One region of the Actinosynnema sp. NPDC059335 genome, then DNA from elsewhere that is predicted to be linked to it. Evidence: riboswitches for the same ligand, from Rfam matches in the RefSeq annotation. Region 1 holds a riboswitch; the other holds the start of a gene.
What was found. Region 1 has a riboswitch for cobalamin ahead of ACFXGA_RS00975 (ribonucleotide reductase N-terminal alpha domain-containing protein). Riboswitches for the same ligand answer to the same signal wherever they lie in the genome.

Region 1 (7,108 bases):
CCGCACCCCCACCACCCCGTGGGCCGGGCTTTGGGGCCCCCTTCGGGCCGCCCCCCGGCCCCCCACCGGCGTCCAGTCGTTGCCCAGGCCACCGGAGAACTTCGCCAGCAGCGCGTTGTTCCGGTACCCGCGGAAGATGCCGTCCAGGTCGTCGTCCACGGTGGTCAGGAAGCACGACGAGAGTTGAGGGCGGGTGGTGCCGGAGTTGAACAGCGTGGGCGTCGAGGCCATGAAGTCGAACGAGGACAGCAGCTCGTAGAACTCGATCGCGCGCGCTTCCCGGTCGTCCTCGCGCAGGGCCAGGCCCATCGCCACGCGCATGAAGAACGCCTGCGGCAGCTCGTAACGGGTGCCGTGGTCGTGCAGGAAGTACCGGTCGTAGAGCGTCTGCATCCCCAGGAAGTCGAACTTCGTGTCCCGCTCCGGGTGGATCGCGGCGGCCAGGCGCTCGACGTCGAAGTCCGCCAGCTCCGGGTCGAGCCGGTCCAGCTCGATGCCCAGGCGCACGTAGGCCGGGAAGTAGTCCACGTAGGACATCTGCTCGCCGGTGGCCTCGACCGGGCGTCCGGCGAGCCGGGTCAGCACCTCGCGGCGCAGCCGGTCCAGCAACAGCCGGGCGGCCACGAACGAGTAGTTCGGCTCGGTCTCCACCAGCGTCCGCGCCGCCATCACCAGCGCCACGGCCAGCTCGTCGACCGTGATGCCGTCGTAGACGGTGCGCCGCACCTCGGCCAGCACGACCTCCGGCGAGGTGTCGGCCAGGCCCGCGCACGCCTCACCGACCACGACGCCCACGCGGTCCCAGTCCAGCAGGACCAGCTCGCCGTCCGGACCCTTGACGCGGAACTCCGATGCGGCGGGCACGACCTCGCGGGCCTTGGCGTGCTCCTCGCGGTAGAGCACGTAGGCACGGGCCACCTCGTGGTGACCGCCGCGCATCAGCACCAGTTCCACCTGGTCCTGGATCTGCTCGACGTGCAGCGCGACATCCGGCCGCGCGCGCTTGAGCAGCGCGGCCCCCACCTGCGCCGTCAGGTCTTCCACCAGGGGGTGCAGGCGGGAAGACGACGCGGCGGCGTCGCCCTCCACGGCCAGGAACGCCTTGGTCATCGCCACCGCGATCCTGGTGGCGTCGAACGCCGAGGCACTGCCGTCGCGGCGGATCACCCGCACCTGCGCGGTGGTGCTCGTGGTTGTGGTCGACACAGCCCTCTCCTCGCGAGCCTGGAGCGGCCCGGAGCACGCGGGGGTGCCACAGAGCGCGTGCGCGACGGCACGCTGATCCGTGTCGGCCCGCCCACGAGGCCCCGGACACGCGCACGCCGGCCGGCGCGCGCACCGACGGCAGGTCTTCGGACTCGCGGACACCCGGCTGACACCGGACCTACTGGCCGTCGCTTCCCACGCGTGACGCGCAGTGCTTCGTGACGGCGGTCGTTCCCACTCACCGCTGCGGGGCAGTCCCGGATTCGCACCGGGTTCCCTCTTGCCTCCTCGGCCCTCGGAGGGCGTCGGAACCATCGACGGCGGGAACACTACATGTTGTAGATCGCCGCGCAACCCACCCCCACATGGACACGTGTCCGCTGCGCCGGCCCGCTCTCGGGGTTCATCCTTCAAACAGCAGCCCGTTCCCGGACGAGGAGGGCACCGCTCACGCATCACCGATGCGCACCAGGCGGTTCCCGGATTCTGAGCGGTGTTCCCGCGGTGCGCTACGCTGCCGTCGCTGGTGGTTCGCCCGCGTCGGTGACGGCGGAGGCGAGGCAAGAGGGAACCCGGTGCGAATCCGGGACTGCCCCGCAGCGGTGAACGGGAACGAAAGCCGTCAACCAAGCACTGCGCGCTCCGCGTGGGAAGCGACGGCCGGTAGGAGTGGGTTCGACGCCCGTGAGTCCGAAGACCTGCCACCGGTCCGCGCACCCACCGGGTACGCGGTGTCCGGGAGCCTCGCGGGAGGGCTCGCGCGGACGCGGCCGAGTGCCGCCCGCGAAGCGTGCCCGTGACAGCGACCGGACTTCACGCACGCTCGCGAGGAGAGAGCTTGTGACCAGCGGTATCGGCGCCACCGTGCTCGGATATCCGAGGATCGGTCCCCATCGGGAACTCAAGCGCGCCGTGGAGGCGTACTGGGCGGGGAGGACCGACCGGGACACCCTGCTCGCCACCGCTGCCGACCTGCGCGCGGCAACGTGGCGGGAGTTGCGCGACGCCGGGCTGGACTCGATCCCGTCCAACACGTTCTCGTTCTACGACCAGGTGCTCGACACGGCGTTCCTCGTCGGCGCGGTCCCGGACCGCTACCGGCGCGAGCACGAGCTGGACTCCTACTTCGCGGCGGCACGGGGCGACGCGCAGGCGCCGCCGCTGGAGCTGACGAAGTGGTTCGACACCAACTACCACTACCTGGTGCCCGAGATCGGCCCGGACACGGTGTTCCGGCTGGCCGGGGACAAGCCGCTGGCCGACTACCGGCAGGCCCGCCGGCTGGGGATCGAGACCCGGCCGGTGCTGCTGGGCCCGGTGACGTTCCTGCTGCTGGCCAAGGGCGCCGACCCGCTGGCGCGGCTGGACGACCTGGTGGACGTCTACGCCGAGCTGCTGGTTGTGCTGGCGGCGCAGGGCGTGGTGTGGGTCCAGCTCGACGAGCTGGCCTTCGCCGCCGACCGCGCGGAAACGGACCTGGCCGCGCTGGGCCGGGCCTACACCCGGCTGGCCTCGCTCAACGCCCGCCCGAAGCTCCTGGTCACCGGCTACTACGGCAGCCTCGGCCCCGCCCTGCCGGTGCTGGCGGGCACGGCCGTCGAGGCGATCGGCGTGGACCTGGTCGCGGGCGCGGTTGACGGGATCGCGGGCATCCCGGCGCTGCGGGACAAGACGCTGGTGGCCGGGGTGGTGGACGGCCGCAACGTGTGGCGCACCGACCTGCGGAAGGCGCTGGCCACGGCGGTGTCGCTGCTCGGTTCGGCAGGCGAGGTGGCGGTGTCGACTTCCTCGACGCTGCTGCACGTGCCCTACGACCTCGACGCGGAGACCGGGCTGGACCCGGCGGTGCGGTCGCGGCTGGCGTTCGCCAGGCAGAAGGTCCGCGAGGTCGTGCTGCTAGGCCGCGCGCTGCGCGAGGGCGTGACCGGCGCGTGGGCCGGCCAGGCCGACGAGCCCGCCGCGAGCCCCCGCCGTGACGAGGCCGTGCGGGCCCGGCTGGCCGCGCTGCGCCCGCAGGACCGCGAACGCGCGCCCTACGCCCACCGCGCCGCCGCCCAGGAAGACCGCCTGGACCTCCCGCCGCTGGCGACCACGACCATCGGCTCGTTCCCCCAAACCGCCGACATCCGCACTGCTCGCGCGGAACTGCGGTCGGGTGCGCTGTCGCAGGCGGAGTACGTCGAGCGGATGCGCGCCGAGATCGCCCGTGTCATCGCGCTTCAGGAGGACATCGGGCTGGACGTGCTGGTGCACGGCGAGCCCGAGCGCAATGACATGGTGCAGTACTTCGCCGAGCACCTGGACGGCTTCGCCACCACCGAGCACGGCTGGGTGCAGTCCTACGGCTCGCGCTGCGTGCGCCCGCCGATCCTGCACGGCGACGTCACCCGCCCCGGACCGATCACCGTGCCGTGGGCGAGTTTCGCCCAATCGCTGACCGAACGGCCGGTCAAGGGCATGCTGACCGGGCCGGTGACGATCCTGGCGTGGTCGTTCGTCCGCGACGACCAGCCCCTGGCCGACACCGCCGACCAGGTGGCGCTGGCGCTGCGCGACGAGGTCGCCGACCTGGAGGCCGCCGGCATCCGCATCGTGCAGGTCGACGAGCCCGCGCTGCGCGAGCTGCTGCCGCTGCGCGCCGCCGACCAACCCGCCTACCTGGAGTGGTCGGTGGCCGCGTTCCGCCTGGCCACCTCCGGCGCCGCACCGGAGACCCAGGTACACACGCATCTGTGCTACTCGGAGTTCGGCGAGGTCATCGACGCCATCGACGGCCTGGGTGCGGACGTGACCACCATCGAGGCCGCACGGTCCAAGATGGAAATCCTGGAAGACCTGCGGGCCAACGGTTTCAGCCGCGGCGTGGGCCCCGGCGTGTACGACATCCACTCGCCGCGGGTACCCGACGTGGACGAGGTCGTCGAGCTGGTGGCCGCCGCCGCGCGGGTACTGCCGGGAAACCGGCTGTGGGTCAACCCCGACTGCGGCCTGAAGACCCGCGGCTACCGCGAGGTCGAACCGGCGCTGCGCACCCTGGTTGCCGCGGCCCGGCGGGTGCGGGCGGAGTTGGGGTGAGCGGCAAGCCCACCGCCGCGTCGAGGTTGACGATCTCGCGGATCACCGACGACCACGACACCAACCTGATGGGCACCGTGCACGGCGGGGTGCTGATGAAGCTGGTCGACTCGCTGGCCGGGGTGGTCTCGGCGCGGCACTGCGAGGGCCCGTCGGTGACGGTCGCGGTCGACGAGATGGTGTTCCTGGTCCCGGTGCGCGTGGGTGACGTGCTGCACCTGCACGCCCAGGTCAACTGGACCGGCAACACCTCGATGGAGGTCGGGGTGCGGGTCACCGCCGACCGTTGGGACCGCTCGGTGCCCGCGGTGCACGTGGCCTCGGCCTACGTGGTGCTGGTGGCCGTGGACCACGACGGCCGTCCGCGGCCGGTCCCGCCCGTGGTGCCGGACAGCGCCGAGGACCGCCGCCGCCGTGCGGAGGCGGAGATCCGCCGCACCCACCGCCTGGCCCGCAGTCGGGCGATCGTCGCCTCCAGGACGGTCGGGGTGTGACCGCAACCGGCCGACCTATCCCCGGTCGACCTCGACGATGACGATGACGACGGAGACGATGACCGTGGCGATGACGGCGATGAGTGATCACCCGTCATCGACCGGGTGGCGGGTATGACGGGGTGGATCGCCCGCCACACCCGCCGCACGGGTCAGGAGATGGGGTAGGTGGAGATGTCGCCGCAGGTGAGCGGGCCTGGTTCGGGGATGGGGGTGATGGCGGTGTGGCAGACCTGGACGGTGACGCGGTCGATGGGCACCGGGGTCGGCGTCGGGACGAGCGGCACGGAGAGCACGAACTCGAACTTGGTCGCGCCGGTGGTGCTCTGGCGCTCGGTATCGACGGCGGTGCGGCCGTTGTAGGCGGTGAACACGGCCACCGCGACGGCTCGGGTGGGCGGGGCGCACGGGGTGGCGTTGCGCAGCGCGACCTCACCGGTGACCTTGACCGCGGTCACGGGGTGGGGCGTCGGGACCGGCAGCGCGTTGCGCCAGGCCAACTGGCCGGTGGTGTGGCTGCTCAGGCAGCGGTCAGTGTGCTCGGCCTTGAACGGCACCGCCGCTGCGGCCGGGTCGGCGCTCGCGCCGCCGGTGAGGGTGGAAGTGGTTGCGATGGCCGTGAACGCCACGGCGGCAGCGCGACCGATCCTCGATAACAGGGGTGAGGTCATCTGAGCAGACTCCTTTGTCCTCGCTCCGATTCTTTCAGGGTGGGTTCTCCCGCCGATCCTGTGCGCCTGCTACCGGGCGGCCTGCTCGGCACAGGTCGGGCGTGGACGAACTGAGCTTGCCAATAATTACTGGGAGTGCTGAATCCGAACAACTGGGTAGCAGTACGTGACTGCGGAGTCCGGTACGACGCCGGTTCGGCAGCCGCCTGTGAGCACGGTTCAGATTCTGGCGCGGCCCAGTCGGTCGCCGAAGACGCCGAACGCTGCAGCTACCGGGCGACCAGCCGGGACAGGCGCTCGACCGCCTCGTGCTCGTCACTGTGCGCAGCGCCCGCAGCGATCGTGGTTAACCCGGTCGTGACCTGCGGTGAGACCGGCGTCTCCCGGTCGTCAACATCGCGTAAGGGACCGGATCGAGGGCGTTAGGGACCCGTCAGGCATCCGTGGGCCGGCCACTTCCGGGTGCATCCTTTCCGGCATGGCGGTCCGTCGAGACCGCTCGGAGTCGGGAAGGGGCGCGGAGATGGCCGATCTGGCCTACGTGCTGCTGATCATAGGTGTGTTCCTGCTGCTGGCGCTCGGCGTGCGCGGTCTGGGGCGGTTGTGAGCGGCACCGGGGTGATGGCCAACACCGTCGGCGGTGTGCTGGCCCTGCTGTTGATCGGGTACCTGTTCGTCGCGCTGGTCCGTCCGGAGAAATTCTGATGTCCTCTACTGTGGCCGGTCTGCTCCAGGTCGGTCTGCTGATCGTCGCCCTGGCCGTGGTGTACCGGCCGTTCGGCGACTACATGGCCCGCGTCTACACGGGTGCCGAGCATTCCAAGGTGGAACGCGCGGTCTACAAGGTCGCGCGCGTCGATCCGGACTCCGAGCAGCGCTGGGGCACATACGCGCTGGGCGTGCTGGGGTTCTCCTTCGTCGGCGTGGTGCTGCTCTACGTGCTCCAGCGGGTGCAGTCGGTGCTGCCGTGGGCCTACGACCGGGGCAACGTGCCCCCGGGCATGGCGTTCAACACCGCGGTCAGCTTCGTGACCAACACGAACTGGCAGTCCTACGTGCCCGAGACCGTCATGGGGCACACCGTGCAGATGATCGGGTTGACGGTGCAGAACTTCGTCTCCGCCGCGGTGGGCCTGGCGGTGGCGATGGCCCTGGTGCGCGGGTTCGTCCGCAGCCGCACCGACCGGTTGGGCAACTTCTGGGTCGACCTGACCCGCGGCACGATCCGCGTCCTGCTGCCGGTGGCGTTCATGTTCGCGATCGTCCTGGTCGCCACCGGCGTGGTGATGAGCCTGAAGTCCGGTGTGGACGTCGACGGGCAGCTCGTCGCCACGGCACCGGTGGCGAGCCAGGAGGCGATCAAGGAGTTGGGCACCAACGGCGGCGGGGTGCTCAACGCCAACTCCGCCCACCCGTTCGAGAACCCCAACGCCTGGTCCAACCTCATCGAGATCTTCCTGATTCTGGTCATCCCGGTGTCGCTCACCCGCACCTTCGGCACGATGGTCGGCGACCGCCGGCAGGGGTATGTGCTGCTCGGCGTGATGGGCGCGTTGTGGAGCGCGATGTTGGCGGTGATCTGGGCGGCGGAGGCGAGCGGCCTGCGTCCGTTGGAGGGCAAGGAACTGCGGTTCGGCGTCCCGTCGAGCGCGTTGTTCGCCA
Region 2 (7,108 bases), on a different contig from region 1:
CCCGAACGCCAGGTGCGACGTCGGCGGCCGGGAGGGGTCGAAGTCCGACGCGCCCTCGCGGTTGGCCGCCGACAGCGACACGATCACCACGTCGCCCTCCTCCACCTGCTGGTCGCCGACCTTCAGCGGGTGCCGGGCGAACCTCGGGAACGCCACCTGCACCACGCTCAGGTGCCGCAGCAGCTCCTCCACCAGCGGCGCGGCGGCCGCGTCGTCGTCACGCATCGCGGCACGCGCCGCGTCGTCCTTCAGCAGCACGATCGCGCCCAGCGCCAGCATCGACGCCGTGGTGTCGAACCCCCCGGTCAGCACGCCGTCGGCCAGGCCCGCCAGCTCGACGTCGCTCACGTCGTCCCCGTGCTGGCGGATGATCGAGCCGATCAGCCCGTCGCCCGGCGACCGGCGCTCGCGGCGCACGATCTCCTCCATGTAGGACAGCGACTCCGAGATCGCGCCCAACGCCTGCCCCGCGCCGCCGAACAGGTCGAACCGCGCCGCCGCCAGCTCCTGGAACCGGTCGCGGTCCTCGTAGGGCACGCCCAGCAGCTCGCAGATCGTCAGCGACGGGATCGGCAGCGCGAACTCCTTGACCAGGTCGACCGGCCCGTCGACGGCCTCCATGGCGTCCAGCCGCTCGGTCACGATCGCGTCGATGCGCGGCACCAGCCGCGACAGCCGCCGCATGGTGAACTCCGGCGTGAGCAGCTTGCGCAGCCGGGTGTGGTCGGGCGGGTCGGCGAAGCCGAGGCCGCCGGGCGACTGCTCGATGCGCCCGACCGCCGCGCCGAGCCGCGCGTAGTCGTTGCTGAACGCGCCTGTGTCGGACAGCACCTTCCTCGCCTCGTCCTGCCCCGTGACCAACCACACCCGCAAGCCGAACGGCACCGGGATCCGGTGCACCGCGCCGGCCTCCCGCATCCGCTCCAACTCGGCGACCGGCACCACCCCGTCCCGCTTCAACGGGACCAGCGCCCGGTCCGGGAGCAGCGACAACGCCCGCGAACCGATCTTGCCCAGCACCCACCGCGTCGCCGAACGCCGTGCGACCCACGCCACCAAGCCGTCGCGCACGGACGCCAGAGTCGTCATCGAACACCCCTCTTCCCCAGATCGAATCGACCGACGGTAACCGTACGTAGGGGTGAGCAGCATCGCGCTAGAGGCGGATTGACACGACAGGGTCCTTGACAGACGATCGGCAATCGCGCGCGAAACGGGGGAAGCCGGTCGAAATCCGGCGCTGACCCGCAACGGTAGGCCCCTCCCGGGGACGAGCCCGAACACCCGTCGCGCGTGCCACGCTCCTGACACCGTCGAGGTCAACGGGTCGGAGCCCGGGAAGCGGCGAGCACGGCTGTCCGGGGTCCGCTCGCGCCTTGCGCCCCGGAAAGGCAGAACATGTCGTTGAGACGGACCGCCGCCGTCATCGCCGCCGCCGCTGTCACCGCGCTCGCGCTCGCCCCCGCCGCACGGAGCCAGGACGAGGCGCGGGCGGTGCCGACGACGGACGCGAGCGACGCCGCCGCGGGGTGGCTGGCCCGGCAGCTCGTCGACGGCGACCACTTCCTCTACCCCGGCACGACCTCCCCCGACCAGGGCTCGACGTTGGACGCGCTGTTCGCGTTCACCGCCGCCGGGGTGGCCTCCGACAGCGCGGACAAGGCGCTCGCGTGGCTCGCCCGGCCGGAGGTCATCGCCAACTACCTGCACTTCGACGACCCCGCCGAGTCGTTCGCGGGCTCCTACGCGAAGCTGGCGCTGGCCGTCCAGGTCCGCGGCGGCGACCCGTCGGACTTCGGCGGCGAGGACCTGATCGCGGGCCTCACCGCGTTGCAGGCCCCGTCCGGCCGGTTCGTCAACAAGTCGCAGTACGGCGACTTCTCCAACGGGTTCAGCCAGGCGTTCGCGGTGCTCGCCCTGGACCGCGCGCAGGGCGCGCCGCGGGCCGCCGTGGACTACCTCGTCGGTCAGCAGTGCGGGGACGGCGGCTTCCCGCTGATCCTGGAGGCCACGCCCTGCGTGTCGCACGTGGACGCCACGTCCATGGCCGTGCAGGCGCTGGTGGCCGTCGGCGACACCGCCGCGGCCGGCGAGGCCCTCGACTGGCTGGAGGGCGTGCAGCAGCCCGGCGGCGGCTTCCGCGACGAGGGCGCGACCGACGCGGGCAACGCCAACAGCACCGGCCTGGCCGCGCAGGCGTTGCGCGCGGGCGGCCGCACGGCCACCGCGGACCTCGCCGTCCGGTTCCTCACCTCGCTCCAGGTCGGCTGCACGGCCGCCGAGGCCGACCGGGGCGCGATCGCGTTCGACGCGACGGGCTTCCAGCAGACCTCGTCGTTGCGCGCCAGCGCGCAGGGCGTCCTCGGCCTGGTCGGCGTCGGCTTCGGCGACCTGACGGCCGACGGCGGCACGCCGGGCACGCCGGTGCTGGACTGCCCGGCCACCACCACGTCGTCGACCGCGGCCACCACCACGAGCACCGACACCACGACGACCACCGGCACCGACGCGACCACCACCACGACGGACGCCTCCGTCACGGCCACCACCACGACCGCCGCGGTGGTGGCCGTGACGGCCAACCGGGGCAACCTGGCCCGCACCGGCGCGGACGTCGGCCCGGCGCTGTGGGTCGGCGCGCTGCTGCTGGTCGGCGGGGTGCTCACGGTCCTGTTGTCGCGCAAGCGGTACGCGGATGCGCGGAAGTGACCGGCCGGTGGGCGCGAGCGCTGACGGCGGCGGCCGTCGTCGGGCTCGCGATGACGAACGCCCCGCTGACCGCGCAGGCGGCTGACTGCGCGGGCGTCACGGTCGTCGTGGACTTCCGCTCGTTGGGCGGCGGCGTGCAGACCGGGTGCGCGCCCGGTGACCCCGCCACGGGGACGGCCGCGCTCAGCGCCGCCGGATTCGGCTACACGTTCGCCGCCCTCCAGCCGGGGTTCGTGTGCCGGATCAACGGCAAGCCGAGCAGCGACCCGTGCCGGACCACGTCGCCGACCACGGCCTACTGGGGCTACTGGCACGGCCGGCCCGGCGAGTCGTGGGTCTACAGCAGCACGAGCGCGAGCGCGTACGACCCCGCGCCGGGCACCGTCGAGGGCTGGTCGTTCGGCGCGGGCGAGCCGCCGGGCATCGCGCCGCCGGCGCCCGCGCCGAAGCCCGCCCCACCGGCGCCCCCCGCGCCCGACCCTGGGCAGCCCGCGCCGAACCCGGCGCAACCGGGTCAACCCGGCCAACCGAATCAGCCGCAACCGCCCGCGCCGCGGCAGCCCGGCCCGCCGACCGCCGAACCCACGCAGGAGACGACCACCACCACGGCGGAGACGACGACCACGCCGCCTTCCTCCGCCGAGGAAACGACGGTCGGCGGAACTTCGTCGAGTCCGGTCGTGCCGACGGACGGCGCGTCACCGGAAGCAGGAGCCGAGCCGACGCCGGACTCGGGCGGCGCGGTCGGCCTGGTGATCGGGATCGTGGTGGTCGCCGTGTTGGCCGGCCTCGGGGTGTGGACCGCGCGGCGGCGCGCCAGGGCGGCGGAGTGAGCCTGCACCCCGGTGCGTGGTGGCTGTGGGCGTTGTGCCTGGCCGCCGTCGCGGCCCGCACCACCAACCCGCTGCTGCTGGCGCTGGTGATCGCGGTCGCCGGGTACGTCGCCGTGTCGTGCCGCGAGGACACGCCGTGGGCGAGCGCGTACGGGGTGTTCCTCAAGTTCGCCCTGGTGGTGCTCGCCGTCCGGGTGGTGCTGCACGTGCTGCTCGGCGGTGTGGGCGGGCCGACCGTGCTCGTGACGCTGCCCGAGATCCCGCTGCCCGACTGGGCGAAGGGCATCCGGCTGGGTGGTCCGGTGAGCGCCGAGGGTCTCGCTTTCGCGCTGTACCAGGGGCTCCAGCTCGCCACGTTGCTGTGCTGCGTGGGCGCGGCGAACGCGTTGGCCAACGCCAAGCGGCTGCTGCGGTCGCTGCCGGCCGCGTTGTACGAGGTGAGCGTGGCGGTGGTGGTGGCGTTGACGGTCGCGCCGCAGCTCGTGGCCAGCGCGCGGTCGGTGCGCCGGGCGCGGGCGTTGCGGGGTGACGCCGTGCGCGGCGTGAAGGCGATGCGGGTGCTGATGGTGCCGGTGCTGGAGGACGCGTTCGAGCGGTCCCTGGTGCTGGCCGCGGCGATGGACTCGCGCGGCTACGGCCGGGCGGCGGGGCTGCCGCGGCGGACCAGGGTGCTGACGGGCGTGCTGGTGCTGGGCGGCCTGGTCGGGTTGTGCGTCGGCGCGTACGGGCTGCTCGGCGGCGGCACCCCGAACACGGTCGGCACGCCGATGCTGGCGGCCGGGGCGGCGCTGGCCGTCGCGGGCCTGTGGACCGGGTCGCGGCGGGTGCGGCGCAGCCGGTACCGGCCGGACCGGTGGGGGCCGCGGGAGCTGCTGATCGCCGCGTCCGGCCTGCTCGCCGCACTGGCGACGTACCTCGCCCCGGACGGCCTCGGCCGGGCGGCGCTGACCCCGGACACCGTGCCGCTGGTCCCGCCCGAACTGCCGCTGCTGCCCGCGGTCGGCCTGCTGTGCGCGCTCGCGCCCGTTGTCGTCGCCAGGAACAGGATGGGCCAGTGATCCGGTTCGAGAACGTCTCCGTCACCTACCGCGACGCCGCCGCGCCCGCGTTGGCCGGGGTGGACCTGCACGTGCCGGAGGGCGAGCTGTGCCTGGTGGTCGGGCGGACCGGGTCGGGCAAGTCGACGCTGTTGCGCGCGGTCAACGGGCTGGTGCCGCACTTCACCGGCGGCACGCTCACCGGCCGCGTGCTGGTGGACGGCCGCGACACCCGCACGCACCCGCCGCGCGAGCTGGCGGACGTGGTCGGCGTGGTGGCGCAGGACCCGCAGGCCGGGTTCGTCACCGACTCGGTCGAGGAGGAGCTGGCGTACTCGATGGAGTCGCTGGGACTGCCCAACCCGGTGATGCGCAAGCGGGTCGAGGAGACGCTGGACCTGCTCGGGCTGGCCGACCTGCGCCGCCGCCCGCTGGCCGCCCTGTCCGGCGGGCAGCAGCAGCGCGTGGCCGTCGGCGCGGCCCTCACCGCGCACCCGCGGGTGCTGGTCCTGGACGAGCCGACCTCGGCGCTGGACCCCGGCGCGGCGGAGGACGTGCTGGCCGCGGTGCACCGGCTGGTGCACGACCTCGGCATGACCGTGCTGATCGCCGAGCACCGGCTGGAACGGGTCGCGCAGTACGCCGACCGCGTGGTGTGGCTGCCGGGCGGCGGGCTGCCGCCGGTCGCGGGCGACCCCGGTCCGGTCCTGGCGGACGCCCCGGTCGCGCCGCCCGTGGTGCGGCTGGGCCGGCTCGCCGGGTGGGACCCGGTGCCGGTGTCCATCCGGGACGCGCGGCGCAGGGCCGGTCCCTTGCGCGACCGCCTCGCCACGCCACCCGCATCCACTCCACCCGCGCGCACGTCGTCCACGCCCGCGCCACCTACATCCGCGCCACCCGCGCCCGCGCCCACATCCGCGTCGTCCACGTCGTCGCCACCCACGCCCACATCCGCGTCGTCCGCGCCTGCACGGCTCGCGCCGGCGTCGTCCACGTCGTCACCGGCAGCGGGCCTGGTGCGGGTTCGGGACCTGCGGGTCCGCTACTCCGCCGTGGACGCGCTGCGCGGCGTGTCGCTGGACGTCGGCGCGGGTGAGCGGGTCGCGGTGATGGGCCGCAACGGGTCCGGCAAGTCCAGCCTGCTGTGGGCCGTGCAGGGCACCGGCAAGCGGTCCGGCGGCGAGGTGGCGGTGGAGGACGTGGACCCGGCGACGCTGAAGCCCGGACCGCGGCGGCGCGCCGTCGGCCTGGTGCCGCAGCAGCCCGGCGACCTGCTGTACCTGCACACGGTCGGCGGCGAGTGCGCGCAGGCCGACCGCGAGTCCGGCCGGTCCCCGGGCACGTGCCGCGAGTTCCTGGACCGGCTCGCGCCGGGCATCCCGGACGACCGCCACCCGCGCGACCTGTCCGAGGGGCAGCGGCTCGCGCTGGTGCTGGCGGTGGCGCTCACCCCGTCGCCGCGCGCCGTGCTGCTGGACGAGCCGACCCGGGGCCTGGACTACCCGGCGAAGACGCGGCTGGCCGAGGCGTTGCGGGACCTCGCCGACGACGGGCACGCGGTCGTGCTGGCAACCCACGACGTGGAGTTCGTGGCCGAGTACGCGACCCGCGTGGTGGTGCTCGCCGAGGGCGAGGTGGTGGCCGACGGGCCGACCGCCGAGGTGGTCACCGCGTCGCCGGTGTTCTCGCCGCAGGTGGCGAAGGTGCTCGCACCGCAGCAGTGGCTGACCGTGGCGGACGTGCGCGCGGCCCTGGCGGCCCGGTGAACGGCGCGCCCGTCCGGATCCGGTCCCGCGCCGCCGTCGCCCTGGGCGTGGCCGCCGCGATCAGCGTCGTCGCGTTCGGGTGGCCGCTGCTGGTGTCCGCGGACGCCGTGATCGCCCAAGGCGCGACCGCGCCGTGGGTGTTCGCCCTGCTGCTGCCGCTCGTGCTGGCGGTCGTGCTGGCCGAGATCAGCGAGGGCGGCCTGGACGCGAAGGCCGTGGCGATGCTGGGCGTGCTGTCCGCGCTGGGCGCGGCGATCCGGCCCCTCGGGGCGGGCACGGCGGGTGTCGAGACGGTGTTCTTCCTGCTCGTGCTGGGCGGCCGGGTCTTCGGGCCCGGTTTCGGGTTCGTGCTGGGCAACACGATGCTGTTCGCGTCGGCCCTGCTCACCGGCGGCGTCGGGCCGTGGCTGCCCTACCAGATGCTCGCCGCGGCGTGGGTGGCGCTCGGCGCGGGGCTGCTGCCGCCCGCCCGCGGCAAGGCCGAGTTGGCGCTGCTGGGCGGGTACAGCGCCGTCGCCTCGCTGGTGTACGGGCTGCTGCTGAACCTGTCGTTCTGGCCGTTCGCGCTGGGCGCGGGCAGCACGTCGCTGTCGTTCCAGCCGGGCGCGCCGATCCTGGACAACCTGGTCCGCGTGGTGGCGTTCAGCCTCGCCACCTCGCTCGGCTGGGACGTCGGCCGCGCGATCACCACCACGATCCTGGTCCTGGTGACCGGCCCGGTGCTGCTGCGGACGCTGCGCCGGGCCGCGCGCCGCGCCTCGTT

Region 2: it holds a riboswitch for cobalamin, as region 1 does, so the genes downstream of both, ACFXGA_RS34945 (prenyltransferase/squalene oxidase repeat-containing protein) here and ACFXGA_RS00975 (ribonucleotide reductase N-terminal alpha domain-containing protein) in region 1, are expected to answer to the same signal.

Annotation. Positions count from the first base shown of each region.
Region 1 covers NZ_JBHYXZ010000002.1:59,815-66,922, reverse strand. The annotation lists partial or broken gene ACFXGA_RS00975 (ribonucleotide reductase N-terminal alpha domain-containing protein) at 1-1,206, opposite strand, end outside; cobalamin riboswitch at 1,326-1,537, opposite strand; cobalamin riboswitch at 1,717-1,927, shown strand; gene metE (5-methyltetrahydropteroyltriglutamate--homocysteine S-methyltransferase) at 2,047-4,281, shown strand; gene ACFXGA_RS00965 (acyl-CoA thioesterase) at 4,278-4,775, shown strand; gene ACFXGA_RS00960 (hypothetical protein) at 4,928-5,446, opposite strand; gene ACFXGA_RS00955 (hypothetical protein) at 5,925-6,053, shown strand; gene kdpF (K(+)-transporting ATPase subunit F) at 6,050-6,151, shown strand; gene kdpA (potassium-transporting ATPase subunit KdpA) at 6,151-7,108, shown strand, end outside.
Region 2 covers NZ_JBHYXZ010000179.1:242-7,349, forward strand. The annotation lists gene ACFXGA_RS34940 (cytochrome P450) at 1-1,089, opposite strand, end outside; cobalamin riboswitch at 1,183-1,307, shown strand; gene ACFXGA_RS34945 (prenyltransferase/squalene oxidase repeat-containing protein) at 1,399-2,709, shown strand; gene ACFXGA_RS34950 (hypothetical protein) at 2,706-3,542, shown strand; gene ACFXGA_RS34955 (energy-coupling factor transporter transmembrane component T) at 3,539-4,600, shown strand; gene ACFXGA_RS34960 (ABC transporter ATP-binding protein) at 4,597-6,345, shown strand; gene ACFXGA_RS34965 (ECF transporter S component) at 6,342-7,108, shown strand, end outside.